Regions from separate parts of the Isoptericola sp. NPDC057191 genome, predicted to be linked through region 1. Evidence: riboswitches for the same ligand, from Rfam matches in the RefSeq annotation. Region 1 holds a riboswitch; each other region holds the start of a gene.
The links. Region 1 has a riboswitch for thiamine pyrophosphate ahead of thiO (glycine oxidase ThiO). Riboswitches for the same ligand answer to the same signal wherever they lie in the genome.

Region 1 (3,259 bases):
TGACGGCCGCGCAGCCCACGTCCTCCAGGCGTCGGGCGAGGATCGGGTCGTCGTTCGTGTAGGGCAGCACGACGAACCCGTCGCGCACCAGCCGGTCCGCCGCCTCGACCAGGCCGATCGGGTCGGGCAGGAGGGTGACGTCGTCGGCGATCACCTCGAGCTTGACCCAGGCTGTGCCGCACGCCTCGCGCGCGAGCTGCGCGGTCAGCACCGCCTCCTGGACGGAGAAGCAGCCCGCCGTGTTGGGCAGGGCGCGGATGCCGAGCCGTCCCAGGAGGCCCCAGATGCCGCCGTCCTCCTGGCCGGCGCCGCCCGGCCGGACGGCGACGCGGCGCATGGCGACCGTGGTGAGGCCGGTGCCCGACGCGACCAGCGCGTCCTCGAGCGTGAGGAGGTTGGCGGCCCCGCCCGTGCCCATGACCAGGCGGGAACCGACCTCCGTGCCGGCGACCACCAGCGGGTCGTGCACGAGGCTCGTGGCGGGCGTGGGGTGCGTGCTGGTCATGGTTCCTCCTCAGCCGCCCTGGACGGCGGTGACGATCTCGACCCGGTCGCCGGGCGCGATGCGGGTGGCGGCCCACAGGCCGCGGGGCACGACGGCGTCGTTGACGGCGACGGCGATCCCCTGCGCGACGCCGTCGGCCACGAACGCAGGGACGAGCGCGGCGACGACGCCCTCCAGACCGTCGCCGTCCGCCCCGGGCAGGGGGTAGGCCGCGCCGTTCACGACGGCGGTGGGGGTGCTCATGCGGGGGCTCCTCGGGTCGCGAAGCGGAGGGGGTCGGTGGCCGCGAGCGCGGCGGCGGCCGGTCCCGGGTCAGTGGGGTCGGTGAGGTCGGTGAGCGCGGCGAGGACGGCGTCCGCGGTCAGCGGCGCGAGCAGCACGCCGTTGCGCCCGTGCCCGACGGCGGCCAGCAGGCCGGGCGCCGCGGTCGGGCCCACCAGCGGCAGGTTGTCGGGGGTGACCGGGCGGGCGCGCGGCGTGACCTCGACGAGGGCCGCCTCGTCGATCCCGGGCACGAGGGCGCGCGCGTCGCGCAGGAGGGCGAACACCCCGCCGGCCTCGGCGCGCCGGTCGTCGGGGCGCTCCTCGGTGGTGGCGCCGACGACGATCTCGCGGTGGTTCGGTCCGCTGCCCGCTCCTGCGCCGGTCCCCGCGGCACGCGGGACGACGTACACCGGCCGGCCCTGCACGGTCCCGCGCACGACGTGCTCGAGCGCCAGGCCGGGCCCGGCGTCCAGCCGCAGGGTGATCCCTTTGACGGGCCGGACGGGCAGCCGCACCTGCGGCAGCCCGTCGAGCAGCGCGCCGGTGGCCGTCGCGCCCGTGGCGAGCACGACCGCGCCCGCGGCGTGCCGTGTGCCGGCGTCGTCGTGCACCGCGACGACGCGGCCGGTGGGGGAGCGTTCGAGCCGGACGGCGCCCTGCCGGACCACCGTGCCGCCCGCTGCGCCGTCGAGCGGGGCACCGAGCGGGGCACCGCGCGCAACATCGAGCGCAGCAACGAGCGCCGCGTGCGCCCCGCGCGGGTCGACGGCGAGGTCGCCCTCGACGACCGCAGCCCCCGCGAGCCGCGGGCCGAGGTACGGCTCGCGGCGGCGCGCGTCGGCGGCGGAGATCTCCTCGGACGCCAGCCCCCAGGCGCGGTGCAGGGCCAGGGCGCGACGCAGGAGGGCGAGGTCGTCGGCGTCGTACGCGACGGCGAGCGAGCCGGCCCGCAGGAGGGGGACGTCGCGGCCGCTCGCCGCGGCGAGGCCGGCGGCGAAGGAGGGCCAGCGTGCCGCCGCCGCGAGGTTGAGGCGGGCGAGGTCCCGCTCGCCGAAGTCCGCCTCGTTGACGGCGGCGAGCATCCCCGCGGCGGCGCGGCTCGCGCCGTCGCCGGGGGCGGGGTCGAGGACGGTGACGGTGAGCCCGGCTGCGGCGGCGCGCCACGCGACGGCGAGCCCGACGATGCCGCCGCCGACGACGACGACGTCGCGGGCGGGCGGACGTGCAGAGGTGGGCATGGGTGTGCTCCCTTCGCTGGCATGACCCAGATCAGGTTCGACGGTCGGCTCCTACGCCCTCTCAGCCCCGTCCGGGGCTCCCGTGCGCGGCCACTGTAGCGCGGGCCGTGGTTACCCTGACCGGCGTGACCACGACCAGCGCCGCCCCGGGCACGACGCGTGCCCGCCTCGCCGCCGCCCGCCTGTACCTGTGCACCGACGCCCGGGAGGACCGCGGCGACCTCGAGGACTTCCTCCACGCGGCGCTCGCGGGCGGGGTGGACGTGGTGCAGCTGCGGGACAGGTCGCTCGACGTGGTCCGTGAGCTCGAGCTGCAGGAGGTCGTGGCCCGCGTCGCCGCGGAGCACGGCGCGCTGTGGGCGGTCAACGACCGGGCGGACGTGGCCGGCCTGACCGGGGCGCCCGTGGTGCACACGGGTCAGCGGGACCTGCCGGTCCCCGCGCTCCGCTCGCTGCTGGGGCCGGGGCCCGCGCTGGGTCGTTCGACGCACTCGGCCGCCCAGGCGGCCGCCGCGGAGGCGGACCCGGACGTCGACTACTTTTGCGTCGGCCCGCTCTGGGCGACGCCCACCAAGCCCGGTCGCGCGGCGGTGGGGCTCGACCTGCTGCGCGAGGTCGCCGCGACCCGGCCCACCACGCCGTGGTTCGCGATCGGCGGGGTGGACGGCGAGCGGCTGGGCGCCGTGCTGGACGCCGGGGCGACTCGCGTCGTCGTCGTGCGGGCGATCACGCAGGCGCCGGACCCGGAGCGCGCGGCGCGCGAGCTGCGCGAGCGGCTGGGCGCGGGGTGACCTACCCGACGCAGGCAGCGGGCCGGGGGTCCGCGGGGCGCGGATAGGATGACCCGGTGACGTCTCCCGCCACCGACTCCCTCCGCCCGGTCCTGGTCGTCGACTTCGGCGCCCAGTACGCCCAGCTCATCGCGCGCCGCGTGCGCGAGGCGAGCGTCTACTCCGAGATCGTGCCCCACACGGCCACGGTCGAGCAGATGCTCGCCAAGGACCCGGCCGCGATCATCCTCTCGGGCGGCCCGTCGTCGGTGTACGCCACGGGCGCGCCGTTCGTCGACCCGGCCCTGTTCGAGGCCGGCGTCCCGGTGCTGGGCATCTGCTACGGCTTCCAGGCGATGGCGCAGGCCCTCGGCGGCGAGGTCGCCCAGACGGGGCAGCGCGAGTACGGCGGCACCGAGGTCGAGGTGAGCGACGCGGGCGTCCTGCTCGCCGGCACGCCGGACCACCAGACCGCCTGGATG
Region 2 (3,259 bases), on a different contig from region 1:
TCGCCCCCCAGCCAGCGCGTGTGCAGGTCGAGCTCGGTCACGAGCGCACCGTGGGCCCCGCCCGCCCAGAAGGCCTGCTCGGCGCGGGTGGGTGCGAGCTGGCTGACGCGGGCGAGGCAGCGCGCGTACTCGCGCAGGTAGATCGCGTCCTGCTCCAGGTAGGTGCGGAAGTGCCCGGGGGCGAGCGACCCGTCACCGAGAGCACGCACGAAGGGCAGGTCGTCGACGGCCGCACGCACGGGTGCCGCGTGGTCCCACCAGCGCGCGACGACGTCCCGCCCCGCCGGGCCGCCGTCTGGTTCTGGAGCCGGTGCTGGAGCCGGCTCGGGAGCCACGGCGCCGGACGGCGTGCTGCCCGCCAGGTGGTCGACCGGACCGTGCCCGGCGCCGACCCGCAGCGCCTCCCCCGCACGGATCGCCGCGGTGAGCCACGCCTTCGTGCCACGCAGGGCCTCGGCCCAGTCGCCGGTGCGGACGTACCGGACGGCCAGGCCGCTGGACAGCGAGCAGCCCGTCCCGTGCGTGGCCGTGGTGCGGACGCGCTCGCCCGGGACCTCGACCAGCACGCCGTCCGGGCCCACGAGCGCGTCCGGCGCGCCGGCGTCGGCACCGGCACGCGCGCGGGACCCGTCGAGGTGCCCGCCCTTGGCGAGGACGAGCACGTCGTACCGGGCGGCGAGACGCCGCGCCTGCCGGAGCGCCGCGGCCCAGTCGGCGGCGGGCGGTTCCTCGGCGAGCACGGCGAGCTCCGGCAGGTTCGGGGTGACGACGTCGACCCGGGGCAGCAGGTCCCGCACCGCACGCTCGGCCGCCGCGTCGAGCAGACGGTCGCCGCTGGTGGCCACCATCACCGGGTCCAGCACCACCGGGGGGCGCGACGACGTGGCGCCGCGCGGCAGCCCGTCCAGCCAGGCCCCCACGGCGCGCGCGACGGGCGCGGACGCGAGCATGCCGATCTTCACGGCGTCGATCGCCACGTCGTCGGCCACCGCCTCGAGCTGCGCGGTGAGGAACTCCGCCGGCGGGACGTGCACGCCGCGCACGCCCCGGGTGTTCTGCGCCGTCAGCGCGGTGAGCGCCGCCATCCCGTACCCCCCGGCCGCTGCGACGGCCTTGAGGTCCGCCTGGATCCCGGCTCCCCCCGACGGGTCGGAGCCGGCGACCGCGAGCACGCGGGGCCGGCGAGGGGCGGCTGTGGTGGCGGCGAGCGGGCCGCAGCCCACGCCGGTGGAGACCTCGGTGGAGTCGGAGCTGTCGTGACGCGCGCGCACGCTCATGTCGACATCCCTTCGCTAGTACGAGCTAGATCAGGTTCGACGGGTGTGATCTCAGCGTCTCGTCGCCGGCCGGGGCCGACGGGCGAGAGGCACCCCGTGTCGTTCGGCGTCACGGTAGCCCACCGCCCGCGGGGACCGCTCGCCCGTCCGCCAGGGAGCTCCCCCGCCCGGGATAGGGTGCGGGGGTGTCCGTGGTCGTCCGTCGTGTGCGCGAGCTTCTCGTCGCCGGCACGACGCTCAGCATCGCGGCCGCCGCGCACCTCGTGGCCGGTGGCACGCTGCCCGGCACCCCCCTGGCCTGGCTGGTCGTCCTGGCGCTGTCCGCGCCGCTGGCCGTGTGGACCGCGCGCCGTCGCCTGACGCTGCGCCGCCTGCTGCCCGCCATGGTCGCGCTGCAGCTCGTGCAGCACACCGCGCTGTCGGTCCTCGGCGCGGGCGGCGGCGGGACCGGCTCGGCCACCGCCCTGACGGGGCACGCCGCCCACGACCTCGGCCCTGGCTCCCTGCCGCCGGCGACCGCCGCGGTGCTCCATCACCACGCCGCCGTGGGCGGGACGGCCTCCTGGATGCTCGCCGCGCACGCCGCCGCCGTCGTGCTCACGGCCCTGCTGCTCGCGGCCGGTGACCGGGCCGCCGCCAACGTCGTCGCCCACCTGCGGCACGTCGCCGTCCTGGTGCAGAGCGCGCCGGCGCTGCCCGTGGCACGCCGGCGGACGGTCGTCAGCGCCGCAACCTGGAGCCCGCGACCCGGGAACGCCCGCCGCCGCCCCGCGCCTCGCGGGCCCCCGCGGCTGTCCGGCGCCCTCCTGCGCGCCGCCTGAGCCTGCCCTGGTCCGAGGTCGGACGAGGGCAGGTCCCTCGTCGTCCCACGACTCTCGACACTCTGGAGCAGACAGCCATGTCCACGACCACCCCTGCCCGTGCCCGGCGCACCCGCCGCCTCGCCGGTACCGCCGCCCTCGCCCTCCCCGCGCTCGTGCTGGCGGCCGGCGCCGCGTCGGCGCACGTGACGGTGACGCCCGACTCGGCCGCGGCCGGCGCGTACGCCACCTTGACGTTCAAGGTCCCCAACGAGTCCGCCGACGCCTCGACCACCCGGGTGAAGGTCACCCTGCCGTCCGACACCCCGTTCACCAGCGTGTCGGTCGAGCCGGTGCCGGGCTGGACCGCGAAGGTCACCCAGGCTCCCCTGCCCGAGCCCGTCGAGGTGCACGGCACCGAGGTCACCGAGGCGCCCGCGGCCGTGGTGTGGACCGCCGACGACGCGGACGCCGCCATCGCGCCGGGCGAGTTCCTCCGCTTCACCGTGTCGGCGGGAGCCGTCCCCGAGGGGGTCGACGCCCTCACGCTGCCGGCCACGCAGACCTACTCCGACGGGGAGGTCGTCCAGTGGGACCAGGAGGCGACCGGCGACACCGAGCCCGAGCACCCCGCTCCGGTGCTGCACGTCGAGCCTGCGACCACCGAGGGCGGGCACGGGGACGCCGCGTCGGCGGGCACGGCGGCCACCACGGGCACGGCCGACGCCGGTGACGGGTCGGGCGACACGCTGCCCCTCGCGCTGGGCGCCGCCGGCCTCGGCCTCGGGCTCGTGGGCGCCGTGACGGGTTTCGTCGCGCTGGCCCGCACGCGGACCCGGACGGCGCAGCGGTGACGCCGCGCGGACGGGACGCGCGCCGCGGCGGAGCCCGGCGCACGCTGCTCGCGGGCATCGGTGCGCTCGGGCTCGCCCTGGCGGGCGCGGTTGGCGCGGCCGCGCCCGCGAGCGCCCACAACGTCGTGGTCGGCTCGACCCCCGAGGCGGGCTCCACGGTCACCCAGGCGCCTGACTCCGTCGACATCACGTTCGACGACGTCGTGCTGAACCTGTCCGCGGACGGGTCCAGCACCGTGGTCTCGGTGACGGATCCCGCCGGAGCCGAGCGCGCCACCGGGTGCCCCACCACCCAGGACCGGACGGTGTCGGTGCCGGTGTCGCTCGG
Region 3 (3,259 bases), on a different contig from region 1:
ACCGGCAGCGGTACAGCACGTAGGCGCCGGGCAGGCCGAGCAGCACCGACAGGAGCGTGCCGGTGACGGCCTGCGCCAGCGTCTGACCGACGATGCGCCAGGTGCGCGGCTGCGACAGCACGTCGGCGAAGCCGGACAGGTCGAGCACCCGGCCCGCCGGGGTGTCGGTGAAGAACCCCTGCAGGACGAGCGACACCACCGGCCACGCGAAGAAGACGGCGAGGAACCCCAGCGGCAGGACGACGGCGGCGCCCCACCCGAGCCAGGCGCCCCACCGGCTCGCGCGGACGCCGCGCGTCAGCCGACGACCGTCGCCGTCCACTGCTCGATCCACTCGTCACGGTGCGCGGCGACGTCGGCCGGCGCCACCTCGAACGGCTTGTCGGCCAGGGGCGCGAACCGCTGCCAGTCGGCGGGCAGCGGCACGTCCGGGTCCGCCGGGTACATGTACATCTGGCCGGGGACGTCGGCCTGGAACGTGCCCGTGGTCAGGAAGTCGACCAGCTTCTTCGCGCCCTCCGGGTTCGCCGCGCCCGTGAGCACGCCCGCGTACTCGACCTGGCGGAAGCAGGTGTCGAGCATCGCGCTCGTCGTGGAGGACGTGCCGTCGTCGCTCACGGTGAACGCCGGCGAGGTGGCGTACGACAGCGCGATCGGCCGCGTGCCGCCCTCGCCCGCGCCGGAGAAGTCCACGTAGTACGCGTCCTCCCAGCTCTCCGCGACCTTGACGCCGTTGTCGCGCAGGCCGGCCCAGTAGTCCTGCCAGCCGTCGGTGCCGAAGGCCCCGATCGTCGCGAGCAGGAACGCGAGCCCGGGCGACGACGTCGCGGGGTTGGTGACGACCGTGAGGTCCCGGTACTCCGGCTCCGTGAGGTCCTCGAGCGTGGCGGGCGGCGTGACGTCGTGGTCCTTGAACCAGCCGTCGTCGAGGTTCAGGCACACGTCGCCGACGTCCACGGGGGTGAGCGTGCCTGCGAGGTCGTCCGGGGCGTAGGCGGCCACCTGCGGGTCGAGGTCGGTCGGCTGGTACCGCTCGAAGACCCCGGCGTCGACGGCGCGCGTCGCGTACGTGTTGTCCACGCCGAAGACGGCGTCGCCCAGCGGAGCGTCCTTGGTGAGCACGAGCTGGTTGACGAGGGTGCCCGCGTCTCCGGGCGCGACCTGCTTGACGGTGAGGCCGGACTTCTTCTCGAACGCGGCCAGGACGTCGTCCGACACGGCGAACGAGTCGTGCGTCACGAGCGTCACCGTGCCGGGGTCGCCCGCCGCGTCGCCGCCGCTGCTGCCGGTGCCGGTGGCCCCGTCGGCGCCGCAGGCCGCGAGCAGCGGCAGCAGCGCGAGCGCGGCGAGGGCCGCGGTCGTCCGCGTGGTCCTGTGGGTCATGCTGTCCTCCTCAGCGTGCGAGAAGGGGGTCCTGCGGGCGTCCGGCACCGTCGTGGTGCGGCCTCCCGCAGGGAACGAGATTCCCGACTTCCTCCACCGGTGCTAACCGGATCAGGTTCGAGGGTCTGCGGCGTTCCGCACTCTCAGCGCCGGTGGCGCTCCCCTGTCGTATCAGCACGAGCCTACACACCGGTGCCGCGCTACCGTGGTCCTGTCCGCGCCCCAGGGTGTGACATGCCTGACGTGCCACGACGCCCTCGCCGGGCCGTGGACGCCGCACGACCACCCTCCGGCCATGCCGGGGACGACCGAGGGAGAGCACGTGAAGGACACCGAGCAGCCGCTGGGCGTGAAGGTCGGCACGGTGGTGCTGACGATCGGCGCCGGATGGGTCGCGCAGAAGCTGATCGGGGTGGTCTGGGAGCGGACGACGGGCAGCGTCGCTCCCACGAACATCGACGACGACGAGATCTCCGTGATCCAGGCCGTCACGTTCGCCGCCGTCTCAGGTGGCGTCGCGGTGCTGGCGAAGCGGCTCGCGCGCAAGGGCGCGGTCCGCGCGGCCGCCCGCTTCGGTCGCTGACGCCGCGCTCAGCGGCTCGCGCGCGGCCGCCGGCGGGCGAGCTGCGCGTCGTGGCCGTGGGGCCGCTCCACCGGTCGCACTGCGGCGAGGGCGTGGCTCAGCCGGTCCGCCGCGTCCTGGGCGGGCGGGGCGGACCGGAGCACCTCGGCGGCGGTGAGCGCGGAGTCGCGGTCGCTGACGGGCCGCGTGAGCTCCTTCATCACCTGCTCCCCCGCCGACTGGGCGGAGACGCCCACCTGGGCACCGACGTCCCCGAGCACCTCGGTGGCCACCGACTCGTCGACGCCGCAGACCGCCATGATCGCGCCCTTGGCCTGCTCGGAGGCCGCGGCGGCGACGAAGGCGCGCGAGACGGCGCGGTGCGCCTCGCGCTCGAGCGCGTCCCGCACCACGGGGCTGGTGTCGATGACGTACCCGACCAGCTGCGACGACGCGCCGTCGGGCCCGTGCCGCGCCTGCCCGGTGACGACGACCGAGTGGGTGCGCCCGTGGTCGTCGACCACGCGGTGGCCGCCTGCAAAGGGCCGGCCGGTGCCGAGCGCCACCGCCGCCGTGCGGGACAGCCGCTCACGGTCGTCGGGGTGCAGGTGCGCGCGGAGCACCTCGGGCCCGGGCTCGATCCTGCCGGGCTCCCGCCCGAAGATGCGGTAGACCTCGTCCGACCACCACCACGCCCCCGTGGCGACCTCGACGCGGTACTGGCCCACGAGCAGCTGGCTGCCCGCGCCGAGCAGCTCCGCGAGGGCGACGAGCTCGCGGCGCGGGGGATCGTGCGGCGTGCTGGGCAACGACATGGCTCACCTCCCAGTGCCGTGCAGCTGGGTCCGGCGCGCAGTTCTCCTGGCCTCACCACGGTACCGGGACGGGGCGACGGCGCCACCGCACGCGACGACGCCCCTGCGGCCGGCGCCCCCGGAGGTCGGGGCGGCGGCCGCAGGGGCGCGGGTCGGCAGGACGTCAGACGGCGGGCGTGGGGGCGGCTGCCTGCGTGACGGTCACGTCGCCCTCCGCGGCCTCCTCGGCCAGCGCCTTGCGGTGCTGACGGAACGAGTACACGACGGCCGCGGCCCAGCCGGCGGCGATGATCCCCAGGACCAGCGAGCGCACGCCGGCGTCCACCGGGAAGGAGTCGAGGCTCAGCAGGGTGCGCACGTTGGTGAGCACGATGATGCCGCCGACCGCGGAGCCGAGGACGCGCGGCGGCACGAGCCGGACGAGCCACGCGGCGATCGGGGCCGCGATGAGGCCGCCGACCAGCAGCGCGAGCGCCCAGGACGGGTCGATCCCCGCCGT

Region 2: another riboswitch for thiamine pyrophosphate. It lies ahead of ACFT55_RS06280 (bifunctional hydroxymethylpyrimidine kinase/phosphomethylpyrimidine kinase); the one in region 1 lies ahead of thiO (glycine oxidase ThiO).
Region 3: another riboswitch for thiamine pyrophosphate. It lies ahead of ACFT55_RS12160 (thiamine ABC transporter substrate binding subunit); the one in region 1 lies ahead of thiO (glycine oxidase ThiO).

Annotation. Positions count from the first base shown of each region.
Region 1 covers NZ_JBHUWC010000151.1:5,649-8,907, forward strand. The annotation lists gene ACFT55_RS15905 (thiazole synthase) at 1-505, opposite strand, end outside; gene thiS (sulfur carrier protein ThiS) at 515-748, opposite strand; gene thiO (glycine oxidase ThiO) at 745-2,007, opposite strand; TPP riboswitch at 1,999-2,101, opposite strand; gene thiE (thiamine phosphate synthase) at 2,124-2,798, shown strand; gene guaA (glutamine-hydrolyzing GMP synthase) at 2,855-3,259, shown strand, end outside.
Region 2 covers NZ_JBHUWC010000027.1:11,879-15,137, forward strand. The annotation lists gene ACFT55_RS06280 (bifunctional hydroxymethylpyrimidine kinase/phosphomethylpyrimidine kinase) at 1-1,277, opposite strand, end outside; TPP riboswitch at 1,268-1,384, opposite strand; gene ACFT55_RS06285 (hypothetical protein) at 1,463-2,098, shown strand; gene ACFT55_RS06290 (YcnI family protein) at 2,176-2,931, shown strand; gene ACFT55_RS06295 (copper resistance CopC family protein) at 2,928-3,259, shown strand, end outside.
Region 3 covers NZ_JBHUWC010000087.1:12,166-15,424, forward strand. The annotation lists gene ACFT55_RS12155 (ABC transporter permease) at 1-322, opposite strand, end outside; gene ACFT55_RS12160 (thiamine ABC transporter substrate binding subunit) at 298-1,383, opposite strand; TPP riboswitch at 1,455-1,558, opposite strand; gene ACFT55_RS12165 (DUF4235 domain-containing protein) at 1,679-1,966, shown strand; gene ACFT55_RS12170 (PAS domain-containing protein) at 1,975-2,760, opposite strand; gene ACFT55_RS12175 (sulfite exporter TauE/SafE family protein) at 2,924-3,259, opposite strand, start outside.